Linked DNA regions of Hyalangium gracile. The protein of the gene in region 1 interacts with the protein of each later gene in a pairwise test. Links are inferred from orthologs where the notes say so. Each region holds a gene or a part of one and is shown on either strand. Other genes may lie near its edges.

Evidence for each region.
Region 2: the proteins of hflK (region 1) and ftsH interact in binary tests that used the Escherichia coli proteins (3 or more experiments, as listed by UniProt). The link is inferred for Hyalangium gracile from one-to-one orthologs.

Annotation. Positions count from the first base shown.
Region 1 is NZ_JAHXBG010000002.1:757,017-764,723, forward strand. What follows is about bases 4,237-7,226. They hold hflK (FtsH protease activity modulator HflK), read left to right. Parts: upstream 4,237-5,192; coding sequence 5,193-6,260; downstream 6,261-7,226. Other genes in these bases: KY572_RS06615 (LVIVD repeat-containing protein), read right to left, coding at 4,237-4,961; hflC (protease modulator HflC), read left to right, coding at 6,257-7,195. In the rest of the region: KY572_RS06595 (hypothetical protein), read right to left, coding at 1-682; KY572_RS06600 (nuclear transport factor 2 family protein), read right to left, coding at 756-1,145; KY572_RS06605 (hypothetical protein), read left to right, coding at 1,537-2,613; KY572_RS06610 (glycosyltransferase family 2 protein), read right to left, coding at 2,645-3,316; more of KY572_RS06615, read right to left, coding at 3,330-4,236; KY572_RS06630 (GFA family protein), read left to right, coding at 7,300-7,707.
Region 2 is NZ_JAHXBG010000005.1:300,907-312,277, reverse strand. The notes cover bases 8,321-11,301. They hold ftsH (ATP-dependent zinc metalloprotease FtsH), read left to right. Parts: upstream 8,321-8,843; coding sequence 8,844-10,760; downstream 10,761-11,301. Other genes in these bases: folP (dihydropteroate synthase), read left to right, coding at 10,848-11,301; tilS (tRNA lysidine(34) synthetase TilS), read left to right, coding at 8,321-8,665. Outside these bases: KY572_RS12065 (hypothetical protein), read left to right, coding at 1-228; KY572_RS12060 (MmcQ/YjbR family DNA-binding protein), read left to right, coding at 264-809; KY572_RS12055 (ChaN family lipoprotein), read right to left, coding at 846-2,399; KY572_RS12050 (TonB-dependent receptor plug domain-containing protein), read left to right, coding at 2,520-5,459; KY572_RS12045 (5'-nucleotidase C-terminal domain-containing protein), read left to right, coding at 5,459-6,289; KY572_RS12040 (TIGR04563 family protein), read right to left, coding at 6,312-6,560; KY572_RS12035 (TIGR04563 family protein), read right to left, coding at 6,569-6,772; more of tilS, read left to right, coding at 7,337-8,320; more of folP, read left to right, coding at 11,302-11,371. UniProt on the Escherichia coli protein: Acts as a processive, ATP-dependent zinc metallopeptidase for both cytoplasmic and membrane proteins. Plays a role in the quality control of integral membrane proteins.

The DNA.
Region 1 (7,707 bases):
CGGTGGCCGCCAGGGGTACGAAGCCGAGGTTGGCCCGGGATTCCGGCTGGAGAAGGTTGGCGGGAGCGATGCGCTGCCAGTTGCGGCCCGCATCGCGCGTGGCGTAGAGGAACCCTCCCCCGCGGGCCACCCAGCGCCGTGCATCCCCCTTGTACACCAGGTCGCTCCTGGCACCGTCCGCCAGGGTGAGGGTGAGCTTGTCGGCGACGGTCCTCAAGGGCCGCCCATCGAGCACCAGCTCCATCGAGTATTCGGGGATGGACGTGCCATCCGACAGGCCACGGACCCCAGCGATGGAGCCCGCCAGGTAGAAGTCATCGCTCAGCATGAGGACGGGGGGCTGGAAGATCCCGCCGACAGGCCTCGAGCCCTCGCCCGAGGTATCCACGACGTCCTCGTGCACGAGCTTTTCGAAGGTGCGCCCCCCATCGCGCGTGAGGAGCGCGGCGACCTTGCTCGAGCTCGGCCCGTTGGTCGGCTGGAAGTGCATCAGGAACGTGTCGGGGTCCTCTCCCAGCGGGAACAGCGAGGAGATCGCCGCCGAGCTGAAGCAGTGCGCCGCCAGCGGCTCGCGCTCGAACTCGATGGGCTGAGGCCCCGCCGGCTCCTTCTCGGTGCAGGAGACCCCAACCGCGCCAATCACTACGAGCAGGGTGCGCGCGCACCTCTTCCAGACGTCCAAGCGTCCTCCCTTACGGCCCACCCTTGAATGGGGGTGCTCCATCCTAGGGCCTTCTCTCCTGCTTCGGGGAGCGTCAGCCGAAGGTCGCCTCGGCGAGCACCTTCGTGTCCGCGTAGACGACGTGACGCACGATCTTGCCGTCCCGCACCTCCCAATAGTCAGCGGACGGCGTGTTGAACGGGCGTCCTGTCCTGCGCCCTCGGCCGATCTGCAACGCGACGACCCACACCCGGCCTTCTCCAGCATCCATGAACTGCTGTGGCACCGGGCGGAAGTCCTCCCACAGATCCGCCATGTCGCCCATGGCACGCTGCAGCTCGGGGAGGCCTTTGGCCCCACGGTAGGGGTACCCAGCGGGCACCTGCCACTCGATGTCCGGGTGAATGAGAGACAAAGCTGTCTCGAAGTCTCCTCTCCCGGAGGCCTCGTACAGGGAGCGGACAACGTCAACGGGACTGGCCATCTTGGCGACCTCCTCAGGGGACAGGGAGGACCCTATAGGTGTGGGGACCGGGAGCGAGCAAGAGGGTCATCCCAGAAGCGCATGGAGAGCGCGTCCGGTGGGTCGACGGCGAGCCCCTCACTTGTCATCCTCCGTCGGTCTGGTGATGCTTCGCGCTCCCGCTGGCAACCTCGGTACGGTGGCGTGCTGGGCAGCACCTTCTTCTTCGTGGCCAATATCAGTGTCGCGGGCACTCCCATGGGCATGAGCTGGGCCGGGCTCTGGCTGCTCTGGGCGGTGGCCCGCCACCTCCGTGCCTCGAGGAAAAGCGCGTAGCTGTAACCTGTTCGTGGCCAGGGGCGTATCCAGGGTGCGCTGCTGAAAAGTGCCCTCTGTGATCGGAGCCGTTCCCGTGATCGACTCTCTCCTCCGCCGACTCGCTCCCACCGTCCCCACGACCACCACGCTGCCCCCGCGGACGACTTCGACCTCGCCCGCGGTGACCACGCCCGCGCCGACCCCCTACTTCCAGGATGGCTTCGACCTCCCAAAGCCTCCCTCCGTGAACCTCGGCGCCAGTGCGAGCGCGTCCCCGATCGATCTTCCACCGCTCATCGAGCGCTTCCTGCCTCCCGTGGGTCCGAAGCTGCCGCATCTGGAAGACGGGTGGACGCCGCAGGGCCAGGGCTATGACGCCAGGAGAGGAGAGGTGCTCACGACCTATTACGACGACACCGGCGTGCTGCTCTCGAGCCAGAACAAGAACGACGGGAGCGAGAAGCTTCAGGTTCGCCTGGGAGGGCTCGGCGAGATTCCGCCCCCCTCGCATGGCGGAGGCGTCTCGACGGACGGCGACTACGTCTACGTCTCGGACACGGATCGCCTCTACGTCTACAGCCGCGAGGCGCTCGAACAGGCCGAGCGCGAGGGGACCGCCGTCCCTCCGTTCCAGGTGATCGACGTGCCCGCCGACACGACCGACCCCAACTCGGACACCGGGCTGGTCTCGAGCGGCAGCTACATGACCGTGAAGGACGGCTACGCCTACGTCGGCGGATACAGCAAGGACGGCGACGGCAAGGCGGGCGCTGTCTGGCGGTACGAGATCGACCCGAAGACGGGCGCGCTCGTCCAGAACGAGGACTCGCCGCAGGGGCCCATCCGCGCGCCAGATCGGGCTCAGGGCATCACGGTCGTGGACGGCGCGCTGCTGTTCACCACCGGCGACCACAAGCTGGTGTACCAGCCGTTCGACACGGCGAACTTCGAGGCCGACATCGATGACCGGCACGACATCAGCAACGGGTTGATCGACCCGTATGCACAGGGGCTGAACATCATCGATGGTGAGCTCTGGGTGACGTACGAGAGCGGTTCGGACAAGTACAAGGACGACGTCGAGACTCCCCGAGAACACATCCAGCGCATCCCCTTGGATCGGCTGGACCTCGAAGCGGCGGGTCTGACACCGGAAGACTTGCAGGGCTGAGCGACTCTCGATACCGAGGCGCTCGTCACCTCTACGACTCGTCGTGGACGTACTTCCAGTGCTCCCCCTCCACCCGGGAGCGCCAGACCGACTTGACCGACGGCACGTCCACCAGCACGTACCCATGCTGCTGGAGCTGGAACGACTGGTAGATGTCCGAGCCCCAGTGGGCGTACTCGCCGTCCGGATACGGAAAGCGTGCCAGCACGGACGTCCTCGCGGCGAAGACACCGCCCTGCACATGCACCTGCTCCAGCCAGTCCGCAAACCCCATCGGGGAGGGAGGACCGCTCGGATAGAAGGAGCCAGTGAGGGCCACCGACTCGCTCGGATCGCTCACCAGGGGCTCGAGCAGATCCCAGATCCACGTCGGATCATGCATCCGGCCATGATTGGCGCAGACGTAGAGCAGGAACGGGCGCGACGCCTCCCTCACGGCCTGGTTCATCGCGGGGCCGTAGTAGAGGTTGCGCCCCTTGTTCCAGCGGTACTTCGCCGGGAAGAGCCCGTTGTTCCGAACCGCGCGCGCCAGCCGGGTCAGCTGGCGCTCGCTGTTGTCGATCACCACGAGCTCGGCATCGAGGAGTCGCCAGGACAGCGCCAGGGACGGCAGCAGATCCCGCCGCAGGCGCGTGAGGGCTCGCTCCTCGTCGTTGTGCGGGATCATCACCACCGTGACGCCGAGTCTCGTGCCTCCGGCCATCCCCCGCTCCCGGTCACGGCTCGCGGTAGATGAGCAGGCCGCGCGTCATGTCCACCACGTACACATATCCATCACCCGGCACCCGGATGCCGATGGCGCCCACGAGGCCGCCATCCTTGCGACCTGGATCTGAGTCGCGGAAGGTATTCGCGTAGGCGATCTCCCTGGGCCGCGTGGGGTTGGAGACGTCAAACACACGCAGGCCCTCGGCGTACCAGGCCACGTACAGCCGCTTGCCCACCAGCACCATGTTGTGGATGGAGGTCTGCGGCCGCATCCTGTGCTCGCCGATCTTCACGATGCGCGCCGGGTCGGTGACGTCCAGCACGCGCAGATGGGCGTTGGTGTTCTCGCCGCCCTCGAAGGCGATGGTACGGCCCGCGAACGTGCCCACCGCGTTGGCGTGCGTGGAGTTGTAGATGTGCGTGTCATACGTGTACGAGCCCAGCGGCTGGGGATTCGCCGCGTCCGTCACGTCCACCACGTAGTACCCCTGCCCCATCTGGTTGATGTAGAGCCGGCTCTGGTACGCGAACGAGTCGTGCGGATAGCCGTAGCCGTTCTCGTCCACGGGCACCGTGTAGCGATTGAGCAGCACCGGATCCAACGGGTTGCTCACATCGAAGATGAGCACCTGGTTGACGCCCGCGGCCTGGGCGTACATCCGATTCCCGTCGACGTAGATCGTGTGGACGCTGAAGCTGTCCCCCGGAACACCTCGCACCAGCTGCGGATCCGCGGGGTGGGTGATGTCGTAGACGAGCACGCCGTGCTTGCCGCTGCCCACATAGAGCGCGTCTCCCTTGGCCCAGACCGCATTCCAGCCAGTGTCGCCCTCCACCGTGAGGACCTTGCGCAGCACGGGGTGTGCCTTGTCACTCACGTCGAACACCGCGACCCCGCCCACCGGATTGGCTGGTGCCGGCCCCAGGGTGGAGGCCACCACGTAGGCGTGGTCCTTGGCGACGTACACGTCCAAGGGCGTGCTCAGCCCTTCCACGCGGTGCTCCGAGACAAAGGTGATGCCGGAGGTCTCCGGCTCCGAGAGCCGCTGCAGGCGCACACCCTCGAAGGTGCCCGTCGTCCGGCGAGCCCCACCATTGATGCACGTCTGGTAGCAGCCGACATAGCGCTGCCCACTGTCGGCGGAGCATCCCGCGTAGGCATAGAGCTGCGTGCCGCCATCGGACAGGGTGCGCAGACCGGAGACATAGAAGCTCTCCGTGTCGATCTGCTTCCGCACGAGCGGATAGATGCCCATGCCCTCGTAACCCCCGGTCGTCGAGATCGTGAAGCCCATCGAGCTCAATGAGCCACTCTCGGACCGCGTGTACATCTCATAGATGCCATCGGGCGACAGCTGCGAGAGCGTGCTCCGGCTGCAGGCGGACAGGTCGAAGGACTCGGGGCTGCCACAGGTGACGGGGGCTCCCGCATCCGTCGTCACGAAGCTGGAGCACGGCGCGAACCGGCCGGGATCGATGTAGTCGCCGAGTTCCTCGAGCGGAACGTAGCTGCCGTCCCACTCCTCGCCGGCATCAGGAACTCCCCCGTCCGGTGCGCTCGGCTCGTCGTCGTCGTCACACCCCACCCAGGCACTGCTCAGTATCAGCATGGCGAGGACAAAACGGAACGGTTTCGTCATGGGAGAGAGCCTCTGTCCTGAAGGTGCCGCTCGCGGAACTCCGTCGGAGTCAGGCCGGTGAACTTCGTGAAGCTGTCGATGTTACAGGAACAGTAGCCAGGGGACTGTTGACGATGCTGACCAGGAAGGAAGCGGCGGCAGCATCGCGGTGCGGTCGACCGCTAGACTGAGCTGCCGATTCCGCGTCGCTTTTGCTTGCATTCAAAGCAGTAGACGCCCAAGGACCTGGGCATGGCATGGGACCCTCGCATCCTGAACAACCCACAGAACCGGCCGGACCCGGCGGACGTGCTTCGTGAACTCCGGGACAAATGGAGGCGTGGCTTCGGCCGAAACCTCCTCCTCCTCCTGCTGGCCCTCGTGGCACTCTTCGGCTTCCTCACCAGCTACGCGCAGGTCGAGCCCGATGAGGTCGGCGTCATCCTCCGGCTCGGGCGCTTCATCGACACGGTGGAACCGGGCCCTCACTTCCGGCTCCCCTTCTTCATCGATCAGATCATCAAGGTCCCCGTGCAGCGGCAGCTCAAGGCGGAGTTCGGCTTCCGCACCGAGCGCGTCGGCCCACGGACCACCTACGCGGCGGAGGAAGCGGACGTGAAGCGTGAGTCCCTGATGCTCACCGGGGATCTCAACGTCGCCGTGGTGGAGTGGATCGTCCAGTACAAGATCAAGGATCCGTACAAGTACCTCTTCAAGGTGAAGAACGTGGAGGCCATGCTCCGGGACATCTCCGAGGCCTCCATGCGAGCGGTCGTCGGCGATCACTCGGTCAACGAGGTGCTCACCACCGGCCGCCAGGCCGTGGCGGCCCAGGCCAAGCTCATGCTGCAGGATCTCGCGGACCGCTACGAGACGGGAGTGGACATCCAGCAGGTGGTGCTCCAGGACGTGAACCCGCCGGACCCGGTGAAGCCGTCCTTCAACGAGGTGAACCAGGCCATCCAGGAGAAGGAGCGCGCGCTCAACGAGGCCTATGCCGAGCGCAACCGGGCCATCCCTCGCGCCCGAGGTGAGGCCGAGGAGGCCCTGCGTGCCGCGGAAGGCTATGCCATCGAGCGCGTGAACCGAGCCCGAGGCGAGGCCGAGCGCTTCACCCGCATCTACGACGAGTACAAGAAGGCCCCGGACGTCACCCGCCGCCGCCTGTACCTCGAGGCGGTCAGCCAGGTGCTCCAGGGCGCTGGGCAGAAGGTGGTGATCGACGAGTCCACCAAGGGGCTCACCCCCCTGCTGCGGATGGATGGGCCGAGCACCCCCGAGTATGCCGGCGCCACCGGCAAGAAGGAGGCAAAGCCATGAGCCGCCTTGCCATCATCCTGGGTGGGCTGATCGTCATCGCCGCCGTGCTCGGCCTCTCCAGCACCTACACGCTGAGCGAGCATGAGCAGGCGGTGATCACCCGCTTCGGTGAGCCCAGAGGCCAGCCCATCATCGAGCCAGGGCTCCACTTCAAGATGCCGTTCGCCGACACGGTGAACCGGTTCGACAAGCGCTGGCTGGACTGGCGAGGAGATCCGAACCAGATCCCCACCAAGGACAAGAAGTACATCTGGGTGGACACCTTCGGCCGCTGGCGCATCGTCGATCCGCTGCGCTTCTTCCAGCGCCTGCGGGACGAGCGAAACGCGCAGTCCCGGCTCGATGACATCATCGACGGAGAGACGCGCAACGCCATCGCCTCGTATGCCCTCATCGAAGCGGTGCGCTCCACCAACCGCCCGTTCGAGGACGACGAGTACGTCACCGAGACCGAGCGCGGCGAGACGCTGGAGAAGATCTCCGCGGGGCGGGACAAGCTCACCCGGCAGATTCGCGACCGGGCCGCCGAGGTGGTCAAGGAGTTTGGCGTCGAGCTGGTGGATGTGCAGGTGCGCCGCATCAACTACGTGGATGAGGTCCAGGTGAAGGTGTTCGAGCGGATGATCTCCGAGCGACGCCGCATCGCCGAGCGCTCTCGCTCGGAGGGCATGGGACGCGCCGCCGAGGTCCGCGGCCAGCGGGAGCGCGAGCTCAAGGAGATCCGCTCGGAGTCCTACCGCAAGGCCCAGGAGATCACCGGCAAGGCCGACGCCGAGGCCACGAAGATCTACGCCGAGGCATTCGGGCGGGATCCCGAGTTCTACCAGTTCCTGCGCACACTCGAGGCCTACCCGCAGGCGGTGGACCACAACACCTCGCTCTTCCTGGGGGCGGACTCCGAGTTCTACAAGTACCTGAAGAGCTCGCGGAAGTAGGCCCGTCCCGCCCGGCCTCCGGGCGGTGACAATCCTGACATGAGGCTGTCACTGGCCATGCCTAGATCTCCCGCGTGTCACCTACCCACCTTGGAGAACCTGCCATGACCCAGACGACCGAGACCCTCACCAAGCAAGCGCCGACCCCGACCGTGAGCCCCGTGAAGACCTACACGGGTGGCTGTCACTGCGGCGCCGTGCGCTTCGAGGCCCAGCTGGACCTCAGCCAGCCCGTCAGCCGCTGCAACTGCACCATCTGCACCAAGCTGGGTGGCACGACCACCCTCGTGAAGCCGAGCGCCTTCCGGCTGCTGTCGGGCGAGGAGAGCCTCAGCCAGTACCGGCTCAAGGGGAGCCCGAACTACCGCGCCTTCTGCAAGCACTGCGGCGCCCAGTGCTACGGGGCGGGCAACGTCGCGGAGCTCGGCGGCGACTTCTGCTCGGTCAACGTCAACTGCCTGGACAACGTGGACCCCAACGAGCTGCCCTGCGTGTACTGGGACGGCCGCCAT
Region 2 (11,371 bases), on another replicon or contig:
CCGCAGGCCCAGGCGGTCTCGGTGGGCACGGATGGGGGACAGGTGCTGACGCCGCTCGCCGCCATCCCCGTGGGCGAGTACCAGCTCTGGGCCCTCACCGCGGAAGGTGCCTTCTGGTACGTGCCCAACGTCCTGGGTCATCGAGACTCGGAGTCCCTGCGCTCCCAGTCCCTGCGGTTCCAGATCGTCCGTGGGGGCTCGCCCGACGCGGAGAATCCCGCTAGATAGGCTCACGCCCCAAGTCGCTCGATCCGAGGAGCCCCATGTCTGAGTCCATGAGCCTGGACAATCCGCACGAGCTGGCCCTGCGTGACTTCGCGCTCGGCTTCCCCGGTGCCCACGAGGACTTCCCGTGGGGCCACCGCGCCCTCAAGGTGAAGGGCAAGGCCTTCCTCTTCATGGGACACGAGCAGGGAGGCCTCGGGCTCTCCGTCAAGCTGCCTCACTCCAACGCCGCCGCCCTGATGCTGCCGTTCGCCACGCCCACCGGGTACGGCCTGGGCAAGAGCGGCTGGGTGTCGGCCAGCTTCCCCAAGGGCGAGCAGCCCCCCATGGAGATGCTGCGCCAGTGGGTCGACGAGAGCTACCGCGCCGTGGCCCCGAAGAAGCTCGTGGACCAGATCGCCAGCGGCGCGGCGTCCGCTGCCAAGGTGGCCCCGGCGCGCACGAAGGCTCCGGCCGCGAAGAAGGCCGCGGCGCCGAAGAAGGCTGCTGCGCCGAAGAAGAGCGCGCCCACCAGGCGTGCCGTGACGACGAAGAAGAGCGCGGCGCGCAAGAAAGGGAGCGCCCGCGCGAAGTCGGCTCGCTGAGCCACTGCGTGGCGGCTCACACTGTACCGCCGAGGCTCAGCCCAGCCGCTGCACCCAGTGGAAGTAGGTGCTCCGCGGGTCCGGCAGCGGATCTCGGAAGAGGGCGCGGATGTCCGCCTTCTCCACCCGGCCCGTGTCGAAGGCCTGGTACAGCGCGTCTCCCAGCAGGTACCCCAGCGCATGGCTCACGCCGTGGAAGAGCCGATCCCTTCGCAGCGGCAGCAGCTTCACCGCCTCGTCCGGGCCCTCCACCTCCGCCGCCTTGTGCGCCAGCACGAAGGCCGCGATCTGCCGCTCCACGCCGCGCATCCGCGCCACCCGCCGCGCCCACTCCGCCAGCCCCGCGCAGCCCCGCCGCGGGTTCACCAGCTTCGAGCCGAAGAAGCCCAGCGCCTCCTCCATGCACCGCGCGTAGAACGCGTCCGATGCCCGCCGCGGCACCTCCATCGCGTCTCCCACCGCGCAGTGCCGCACGAAGTGCGCCGCCTCCTCCGCCGCGTGGTTCAACGACAGTGACGCCAGGTAGGCCATCCGCGCTCGGGGGATGTAGCTGCTCTCCCTCGACAGGATGTGCCGCCGCAGCTGCGCCAGCTCCACCTGCGTGAAGCGTCCGCGCTGCTGGATGCGCGCCAGGACATCCCCGTCCGCCGCCGTCGCCACCTCCACCTCGTCCAGCGCTCGGCCCACCTGCACGCCCGCGAGCCGCGCGATCAGGCTCGCCATCTCCCGGAACCTGTCCGCCGCGCTGCGATCTCGCAGCAGCGAGTCCCCGGCCTCGGCCTCCAGGTAATCCAGGAAGCTCTGCTGGCACACCACCGGCGAGGCGTTGAGCAGGCAGACCGAGCCATCCGCCAGCTCCACCGCCTCCACCGCTCCGGCGCGACCCTCGCGGGCCAGCCGCCAGTAGACGCCCTCGCAGTTCTGGTACACCACCAGGCTGCGCCGTGCGTGCGACTCTCCGAGCGCCCGCTCCACCTGCTCGGGCAGGTGGCAAGGTGCCACGTGGTACTGGCCCACCAGGACCATCACCTGCGGCCGATCCTCCGCTCGCGCCGCCCGGGCGATGCGCTCCGCCGCATAGGCGTCCCGGAGCTCGAGCGAGCGCTTACCCTGCGCCCGACGATCGATGCCCACCACCTCCAGGCGGTGGCGTCGGGCGAAGGCGAGCAGGGGACGGAAGCCCGACCAGCCATCGAGCCCCGGTCCCGGAGCCCGGCCGAGCCGCTCCAACAGGGCGCGCTCGGGCAGGCGGCCCGTCAGGTAGGCGTCCAGGGAGGCCTGGTGCCGTCCCTCCACGCACTCGAGCGCGAGGACGACGCGGCGCCCCGACTCCAGGGCCCGCTCCACCAGGCCCAGGTACGTCTCCTGGGCCAGCGGCAGGGTGTGGTAGTCGCCCACGTACACCACGTCGGCGGCTCGCACGCGCTGGTGCACCGCGGACAGGGGCAGCGCGACGCGGTAGCCGGTCGTCCTCCGCCGGTACCGGGCCTCGTAGGCACGGAAGGCGGAGGTCTGGCCATCGACGGCACGGGCAATCTGTGCCTTCTGCCGACGAAAGAGAGCGAGGTGGAGGGCTAGCGACGCGCGCATGGGTGGGAAGGCGGTGATCAAGGTCGCATGCGCCTCCCCACCCGGCAAAAAAACGGCGGCCCCCACCGGACGCCCCTTCCTTGACTTCCAAGGGAGTGGCAAAGGACCATCCTCGTGCTCTTGAAGACCGCTCTCGCACGAACGACGCTGCTCACCCTCGTGCTCCTCGCGGCGCTGCCCGCCCGCGCCGAGGAGCAGGCGGTGCTGTTGCACTCCGCACCCGCGAAGGCCGAGGCGAATCGGCCGCTCCGGCTCGAAGGGACCCTGGTCGACGACGCCAACGAGGTCTCGGAGGTCATCGTTCGCTACCGGGGCCCGGGCGAGCCGTATGTGGAGACCCCGCTGGAGCGGCAGTACGGCGATCTGTACCGAGGCACCATCCCCGCCGAGCACATGATCCCGCCGGGTGTCGAGTACTACATCGAAGGGATCCTCAAGAGCGGCGAGCGCGTCTCCGTGTTCCAGTCGTCGAGCCGGCCCGCGCGCGTCATCGTCCCTGGAGAGATTCCTCGCCCCAAGCTGGCTGTCGCGGAGCCCGAGGAGCCGCCTGCGCCGCCCGCGAAGGGCAGCCCCCGGAAGAAGGAGCCGGAGGAGGACGATGAGCTCGAGGCGCCTCCGCCTCCCCCGAAGAAGGCACAGACGGCGCTGTCCGACGATGCCCTGGCCGCGCTCGCCGCCGAGGCCCCCACGGAGGAGCCCACCCCCGCGCCGCCTCCTCGCGCCAGCCCCTCGCCGAGCCCCAGCGGCAACGGGCGCAAGTCCACGCCGGCTCCCACGCCCAAGCCCGCGCCGTCCACCGCGCCAGCGGCCTCCGCCGCACCCGCTCCCGCGCCTGCCCCTGCTGCCTCGGCCTCGCGCCCTGCGCTGGAGCCGCTGGAGCCGATCACGACGAACCCTCCCGCCGCCCAGGGCGGCACGAAGTCCGGGGCTCGCTCGGAGCTGGAGGAGGATCTGGCCCTCTACAGCGCCGAGGACACGCTCGCGCTCGCCACGCGCCACACGGAGACGGTCACCCGGGTGCCCGCCATCGCGGCGGCCTTCGGGCGGGATCAGATCAAGGCGCTCGGTGCGCGCACGGTGGCGGACGTGCTCGACGTGGTGCCCGGGCTCTCGGTGAGCCGGGATGTCCAGGGCTTCTACCGCGTCGGCATCCGCGGGCTGCGCAACGACGCGGAGGTGCTCTTCCTGCTCAACGGGCACCGGCTCAACAACTTCTTCGACGGTCGGGCGCTGATGAACCTCCCGGTGGAGAACCTCGATCGCATCGAGGTCATCCGCGGCCCGGGCTCCGCCCTGTACGGCGCGGGTGCCTTCCTGGGAGTGGTCAACCTCGTCACCGATCGCAGCGAGGGCGTGCGCGTCGCCGTCTCCGGAGGCGGCTTCCCCGACCGGGAGGAGGGGACGTTCGCTCCCACGCTGGATGCCCACGCCTCGGCGGCGGCCACGGCCGGGGAGCTGCGCCTCTTCGGAGATCTCGACGTCTGGGGCCAGTCCGGTGACTCCGCTCCCATCGAGACGGATGCGCTGAACGAGGACACGATCACCCAGCGGCTGCGCCAGGCCAACGAGCCCGCCGGCAAGACGCATGACGAGCGCCTGCTCTTCAACCTGGGCCTGGGCCTCTCCTATGACTTCGGGGACGCGGGGCGGTTGACCAGCTCCCTGCGCTTCCTCACCGAGGACCGCACCGCCCTCATGGGCCTGTTCGACACGGTGGGGCCGGACTCGGACCTGAGCTGGACGGTGGCCCTGCTGGATGTCGAGTACGAGCGCACGGTGGCCGAGGGCATCCAGCTGCGCGTGCGCGGCTACGGCGATCAGCAGGTCAGCAACCGCCTGTTCCAGCTCACCCCGGACAACTTCCGCACGGGCGACGCGGCCGATCAGCTCTTCCCGCTGGGCCTGCAGGAGCAGACGCACGTCAACGTACGCACCCTGGGGCTGGGCGTGGACTCGGACATGGTCCTGGGCAGCGCCAACCGCCTCTCCGCGGGCCTGGTGGCCGAGCTGCAGATGCTCGCCAGCTACGAGTACAAGACCAACTACACCCTCGAAGATCGCGTCCGGCCCACGCTCACCACGCCCGAGGGCCTGATGAACGTGAAGGACATCGCCGATGGCGCCGCCACCCGGCGCATGACGCTGGGCCTCTTCGTGCAGGACCAGTGGACGGTCATCAGCCCGCTGACGCTCACCTTCGGGGTGCGCGCGGACGTCACCCAGCTGCCCACCGCGGACGACGCGGGCGCCATCGACGGCACCCGCCTGGTGCCCAGCATCAACCCGCGCGTGGGCCTCGTCTTCGCCGCCACGGACTCGTTCGTGCTCAAGGCCCTGTACGGCCGAGCCTTCCGCCCGCCCACGCTGCAGGAGCTGGTCGAGAGCATCCCGGACACCAACTACAACCAGGGCCGCTTCGAGGGAAACCCGCTGCTGCGCCCGGCCACCGTGGACACCGTGGAGCTGGGCGTGGACCTCATCCAGGCCGCCGGAGACTCGCGCGTGCGCCTGCGAGGCAACGCCTTCTACGAGCGCTTCCGCTCGCCCATCATCCCGGTGGACACCTCCGGCAACATCATCCCGCTGCGCAACCGCGAGCTGGGCGTGCGCGTCTTCGGCGTGGAGGCCGAGGCCCGCCTCGAGGCCTCCAAGCGCGCCAACGCCTGGGTCAACGCCACCTTCTTCCGCGCCGAGGACCTGGAGCTGCCCTCGCAGTCGCGCCTGCTCACCGACACCCCGCAGGCCCGCTTCAACGCCGGCATGTCCATGCCGATTGGCGACTGGGTGAACTTCGACGTGGTGGTGCGCGCCGGCGCCGAGCGCCGCAACGACACCCGCTCCGTGCTGGAGCTGATCCGCCGCTACCAGATCCCCGCCTACAGCCTCATCACCGCGCAGCTGCGCACCGAGCCCATCCTCGACCACTTCGAGGTGTCGCTGGTGGCGCAGAACCTCTTCGACCATGACTTGCGCGACGACGTGCCCCGCCCGGACCGCGTCCCGGGGCTGCTGCCGCGCGAGGGCCAGTCCGTCTACCTCACCGTCCGGGGCCGCTACTGATGAACCGCCCGCTGCTCACCGCCCTCGTGGCCGCCATGCTCGCCCCAGGCCTGGGCTGCCTGGCCTACAACGATCCCTGCCAGCCGCTGGTGGACGACCCGGACGCCGTGCTCGGCTTCCTGGGCGAGGACGTCTACATCGACAAGCCCTTCGCCCGGCACGACAACAACGCCCTGGGCCAGCTCGCCGCGGACTCCTACCAGCACGCCGAGGACGACTCGGCGGCCCCCGCGCAGCTGGGCATCGTCAACGGCGGCTCCATTCGCGCCGAGGGCCTGTGCATCAACCGCACCATGCTCCCCAAGGGCGCGCTCACGGACGGCGTCCTCCACGAGGTGTTCCTCTTCGAGAACCAGGTGGTGACGGTCAACCTCACCGAGAAGGAAGTCGTGGACATGTTCGAGCGCTCGGCGGGAGAGCTCGTCCCCGCCGGGCAGCCCATCACCTCGCCCAGCGGTGGCTTCCTCCACGTCTCCGAGAGCACCACCCTGCGCGTGGACTGCGAGTACCCCCGCGGTCAGCGGGTGAGGGCGCTCACGATTGGCGGCAATCCCGTGGTGCTGCCGCCGCGCACGGATGCCTCCCGGCAGTACCGGGTGGCCATGCCCAGCTTCCTCATCAACGGAGGAGACGGCTACGGCGCCATCTTCGGCAATGCCGGCAAGGATCCCGCGCGCAACCCGGCCCAGTCCCGCAAGCTCGGGGGCGTGGACTCCAACATCGTGGCTGGGTACATGCGCACGTCGTACGCGACCGAGGCGCGGCCCCTGCGTGAGGCGCAGCGCATCATCTTCGAGAACTGCGCGCAGCCCACCCGGCCCTCACGCTGAGGGCCGGGCAGGTCGAACCCACCTAAGGCTTGGGCTCGCCGTCGGTCGCGGGCGGCGGGGCCGCCACGGCTGCCACCGGCGCCGGCTTGGGCGTCGGGGTGAGCACGTCGTTGACCGAGGGCATCTTGCGGATGTCCGAGCGGGCCACCTTCCAGGCCTGCTGGACGATCCAGGAGAGGGAGCGATCCTGGCGAGTCGCCTCGCGCTGGATCTCCTCGAGCATGTCCTCGGGGAAGTAGAGACTTTGCTTGCGATGATCAGTGGAGGACATGCGTTTACCTACTCCTCACGAGGATCCTGGCGCTCGTCGCCGGTGACGTCATTGACGGCCGGGAACGCCTTGATGCGCTCGCGGGCGATCTTCCATGCCTGCTGAACGACCCACGACAGAGAGCGGTCCTGTCGGTTCGCCTCCTCCTGGATCTCCTTCAACATCTCTTCGGGGAAGTACAGGGATTGCTTGCGCTTGTCGGTGCCTGCCATACCGAGTCTCCGGAGCGGATGCGAGGTGACGACCTGAGACACACCGGCGGGGTTATCCGACAGACGCCCTAGCCGGTCAACGGTTTCAGTCATTCCTCTCGATAAGCGATAGGTGTGACATGCCGGACCATTTCTGCTCCGTGTGGAAGCATCTCGGGTGCATGGAATCCGTGAAAGCAGGGGAACCGGTGTGAGTCGTGGCCCGAGCGGTGGCTCCAGGGCTCGACGAAGGGGCGGATCCAGGCCCCGAAAAGGGAAACGCCCCGGGCCTCAGAGACAGAGGCCCGGGGCGCTCCGGAAAGAGGGACCGCCAGGTACGAATCCTAGCGGTCCCGTGGGCCCAGAGGGGGAGGGGGGGGACCCCTAGGCCCAACGCCGAGAAATCTTGAAAATCAGCTTACTTCCAACACCGTCTACCACCCCGCCCATTCCGCCCCCATCTCTTCCATGGGGATCATAAGAACCACCCCCAGCGCGTTCAACCGACGGCTCTTGGGTTAACGCGGCCGCTGGAAAAACCATTCCCCCTTCTGTTCGATGCCGCGCACCGGGCTCACGACACACTTGATCACCTCGACACTCGTGGCGGCCTACCGGCACTTCGGGCTGGCAGGCCGCTCGGTGCTGCTGGCTGTCTCGGGGGGCGCGGACTCGAGCGCACTGCTGGTGGGCACGGCGCTCGTGCGAGCGCAGCTGGGGCTCTCGGTGGAGGTGGCCACGCTGGACCACGGGCTGCGCCCCGAGGCGGCGGACGAGGTGCGAGCGGTCGAGCGGCTGGCGGCCCTCCACTCGCTCCCGTGCCATGTGCGCCAGCTCCACCTGCGACCCGGCACGAGCATGGAGGTGCGTGCGCGTCAGGCGCGGTACGAGGCGCTGGAGGAGCTCCGCTCCGAGCGTGGGCTGATGGCGGTGGCCACCGCGCACACGGCGAATGATCAGGCGGAGACGCTGCTGATGCGGCTGGCCCGAGGCACCGCCCTGCGAGGCGCGGCGGGCATCCTGCCGAGGCGGGGCACGTTCGTCCGCCCGCTGCTGGAGCTCACGCGCGAGCAGATCGAGGCCTTCCTCCAGGAGCAGGGCACGGGCTTCGTGACGGATCCGATGAATGCCGATGTCCGCCTCTTCCGGACGCGCATCCGTCAGGAGGTGCTCCCGACGCTCACTCGGGCGGCGGGCTTCCCGGTGGTGGAGCGCCTGGCCTCCTTCGCCCGACTGGCGGCCGAGGACGAGGCCCTGCTGGACGGCATGGCGGAGAGCGCCTGGCAGCGGCTGCTGCTCGAAGGAGGGGCGCTGGACGCGGTGGGGCTCCGCGCGCTCGAGCCTCCGCTGCGACGGCGCGTGCTCGCGCGCCTGCTCGTCCAGGAGGGCGTCGCCGTGGATGACGCGACCCTCCGACGGGCGAGCGAAGCGGTGGAGCGCGGAGGCTCCGCCACCTTGAGCCGCGGGCTCCAGCTCCGGTCTTCAGGTGGGCTCGTGCGCTGTGTCCGCCCGCGCGCCGCCGTGCGCGGCTCGCTCTCCTTGGAAGGAGAGGGCACCACGGGCGTGCTGGAAGGAACGGGGTGGAGCTTCCGCTTGGGTGGCTCACAGGCCACGCCGGGTGCGCTTCACCTGGCCCTGCCGGCGCAGACCCGCTGGCCGCTCACCGTGCGGACGCGAAATCCAGGGGATCGGATCCGAGGGCCTCGCGGTTCGCGAAAGCTCCAGGACGTCTTCGTGGACCTTCGCGTGCCCGCCGAGCGTCGAGATCTCCAGCCGGTGGTGACGGACGCGGAAGGGCAGGTGCTCTGGGTTCCGGGGCTCTGGACTCCACCGGAGGCGGGGGCAGCCGTTGCCGGGCCGAGCCTGTGGGCGATTCCCCCCAGTCCGAGCAACAGGGGCAGCGGTTCGTTATAGAGTGGTCATGGGGCGGATGGAGAAGGGCCACGAACCCCTAAATAGTTGAGGGCTTTTTGCTGTTGCTGATACGGTCCGAAGTTGGGCGATTCGCCACGCCTCGGCCCAAACAGTTGAAATATCTGGGCGTTTTCCGGCATGGCCCGCATCCGCCGAGCATCGAAAGGGCAGCAGACACGTGCGTTCGACTTACAAGACCATCGGCCTCTGGGTGATCCTGATCGTCCTGTTCGTGGCCTTCTATAACTTCTTCTCACAGGGCAACGAGCAGGTGGACGAGCCCGCGTTCACCCAGTTGCTGGCGAAGGTCGAGAAGAAGGAGGTCAGGGCGATCTCCATCAAGGGCAACGTGTACTCGGGCGAGTACGCGGACTCCAAGACGCGGTTCCGGACCACGGGCCCCGTGGCCGACACCTCCATGCTCTCGAAGCTGCAGGACATGGGCGTGGACGTGAAGTACGAGAAGGAGGAGCAGAACAACCTGTGGTTGACCATCCTCGGCCAGTGGATGCCGGTGGTCTTCCTGTTCCTGTTCTTCATCTTCTTCATGCGCCAGCTGCAGGGCGGCAGCGGCAAGGCGATGACCTTCGGCAAGTCGAAGGCCAAGCTCCTCAACGAGAGCCACAACAAGGTGACGTTCGCCGACGTGGCCGGCGCCGACGAGTGCAAGGAGGAGCTGGAGGAGATCGTCGCCTTCCTCAAGGACCCCAAGAAGTTCACCAAGCTGGGCGGCCGCATCCCCAAGGGCGTGCTGATGATGGGCTCGCCGGGCACGGGCAAGACGCTGCTGGCCCGCGCGGTGGCCGGTGAGGCCGGCGTCCCGTTCTTCTCCATCTCCGGCTCGGACTTCGTGGAGATGTTCGTGGGCGTGGGCGCCAGCCGCGTGCGCGACCTCTTCGAGCAGGGCAAGAAGAACGCCCCCTGCATCATCTTCATCGACGAGATCGACGCCGTGGGCCGTCACCGTGGCGCGGGCCTCGGCGGTGGACACGACGAGCGCGAGCAGACGCTCAACCAGCTGCTGGTGGAGATGGACGGCTTCGAGTCCAACGAGGGCGTCATCCTCATCGCGGCCACCAACCGTCCGGACGTGCTGGACCCCGCGCTGCAGCGCCCGGGCCGCTTCGACCGGCGCATCGTGGTGCCGCGGCCGGACCTGAAGGGCCGCCTGGGCGTGCTCAAGGTGCACACGCGGCGCGTGCCGCTGGCTCCCGAGGTGGACCTCGAGGTCATCGCTCGCGGTACGCCGGGCATGACGGGCGCGGACCTGGAGAACCTGGTGAACGAGTCGGCGCTGATGGCCGCGCGGCAGAACAAGGAGCGCGTGGACCTGAGCGACTTCGAGGCCGCCAAGGACAAGGTCTTCATGGGCCCCGAGCGCAAGTCCATGATCATGACCGAGAAGGAGAAGCGGAACACCGCGGTGCACGAGGCCGGCCACGCGCTGCTGGCCAAGCTGCTGCCCGGGTGTGATCCCCTCCACAAGGTGACGATCATCCCTCGTGGCCAGGCCCTGGGCGTCACCTGGAGCCTGCCCACCGAGGACAAGGTCAACGGGTACAAGAAGCAGATCCTCGATCAGATCACCATGGCGATGGGCGGTCGGCTCGCCGAGGAGATCATGTTCGGAGAGATGTCCAGCGGCGCCGCCAACGACATCGAGCGCGCCACGGAGACGGCTCGCGCGATGGTCTGCCGCTGGGGCATGAGCGAGAAGCTGGGGCCCCTGGCGTTCGGCAAGAACGAGGGCGAGGTGTTCCTCGGCCGCGACTTCAGCGCCACGAAGGACTACTCCGAGGACACCGCGCGGCAGATCGACGCCGAGGTGCGCGGCATCGTCATCGGCTGCTACGAGAACGGCAAGCGGCTGCTGGTGGAGAACAAGGAAGTGCTCCAGCGCATCTCCGACGCGCTCGTGGAGTACGAGACGCTGGATGCCGAGGACGTGAACATCCTGCTCCAGGGCGGAACGCTGACCCGCGAGCGGCCGCCCCCGCGCGTCATCACCCCGCCCAAGTCCACCGAGAAGAAGGACAAGCGGAAGATCCTCGACGCGCTCGAGGCGATCCCCAAGATGGAGCCGAACAAGGCGTGAGCCTGAAGCTCCCGTAGAACCGAGGCCCTCCCCGCTCCGAGCTGGGAGGGCCTTTCTGCTTTCGCCGTCTGCCCTGGAGCCCGCGCGATGATCCGTGCCCACCCCCTGGTTGCCGAGCACCCGGAGGCGCTCGAGCTCGCCTTCCAACGGATGGGGCTGCCCACGCCCGCCCGCGAGTACCTGCTGGAGAAGCTGCCCCAGTACCAGCTGCTGCTCACCGGGCTGACGAAGGTGGAGGGCCGCTTCCTCAAGGGCCTCTTCGAGGCCTCCGCCGCGCCCGGGCGAGAGGAGTTCCCCGGCTATGTCTCGGGAGATCTCCGCACCCGCCCCGGCAGCGGCCTGCTCACGGGCCGGCGCGAGCAGTTCGAGCGGCTGATCGCCGCGGCGAGGGCCGATCCACGGCTCGCCGAGCTGGCGGGGGCGCTGAGCCGGGGGCTGGGCTCGGTGGCCGCGCCGGCGCCGCTCACGCTCGGTGGCACCACCTTCATCTTCGGTGCGCGCACCCATGTGATGGGCGTGGTGAACGTGACGCCGGACAGCTTCTCCGACGGAGGGCGGTACCCGTCGGCGGAGGCGGCCATCGCGCACGGGCTACGGCTGGCGGAGGCGGG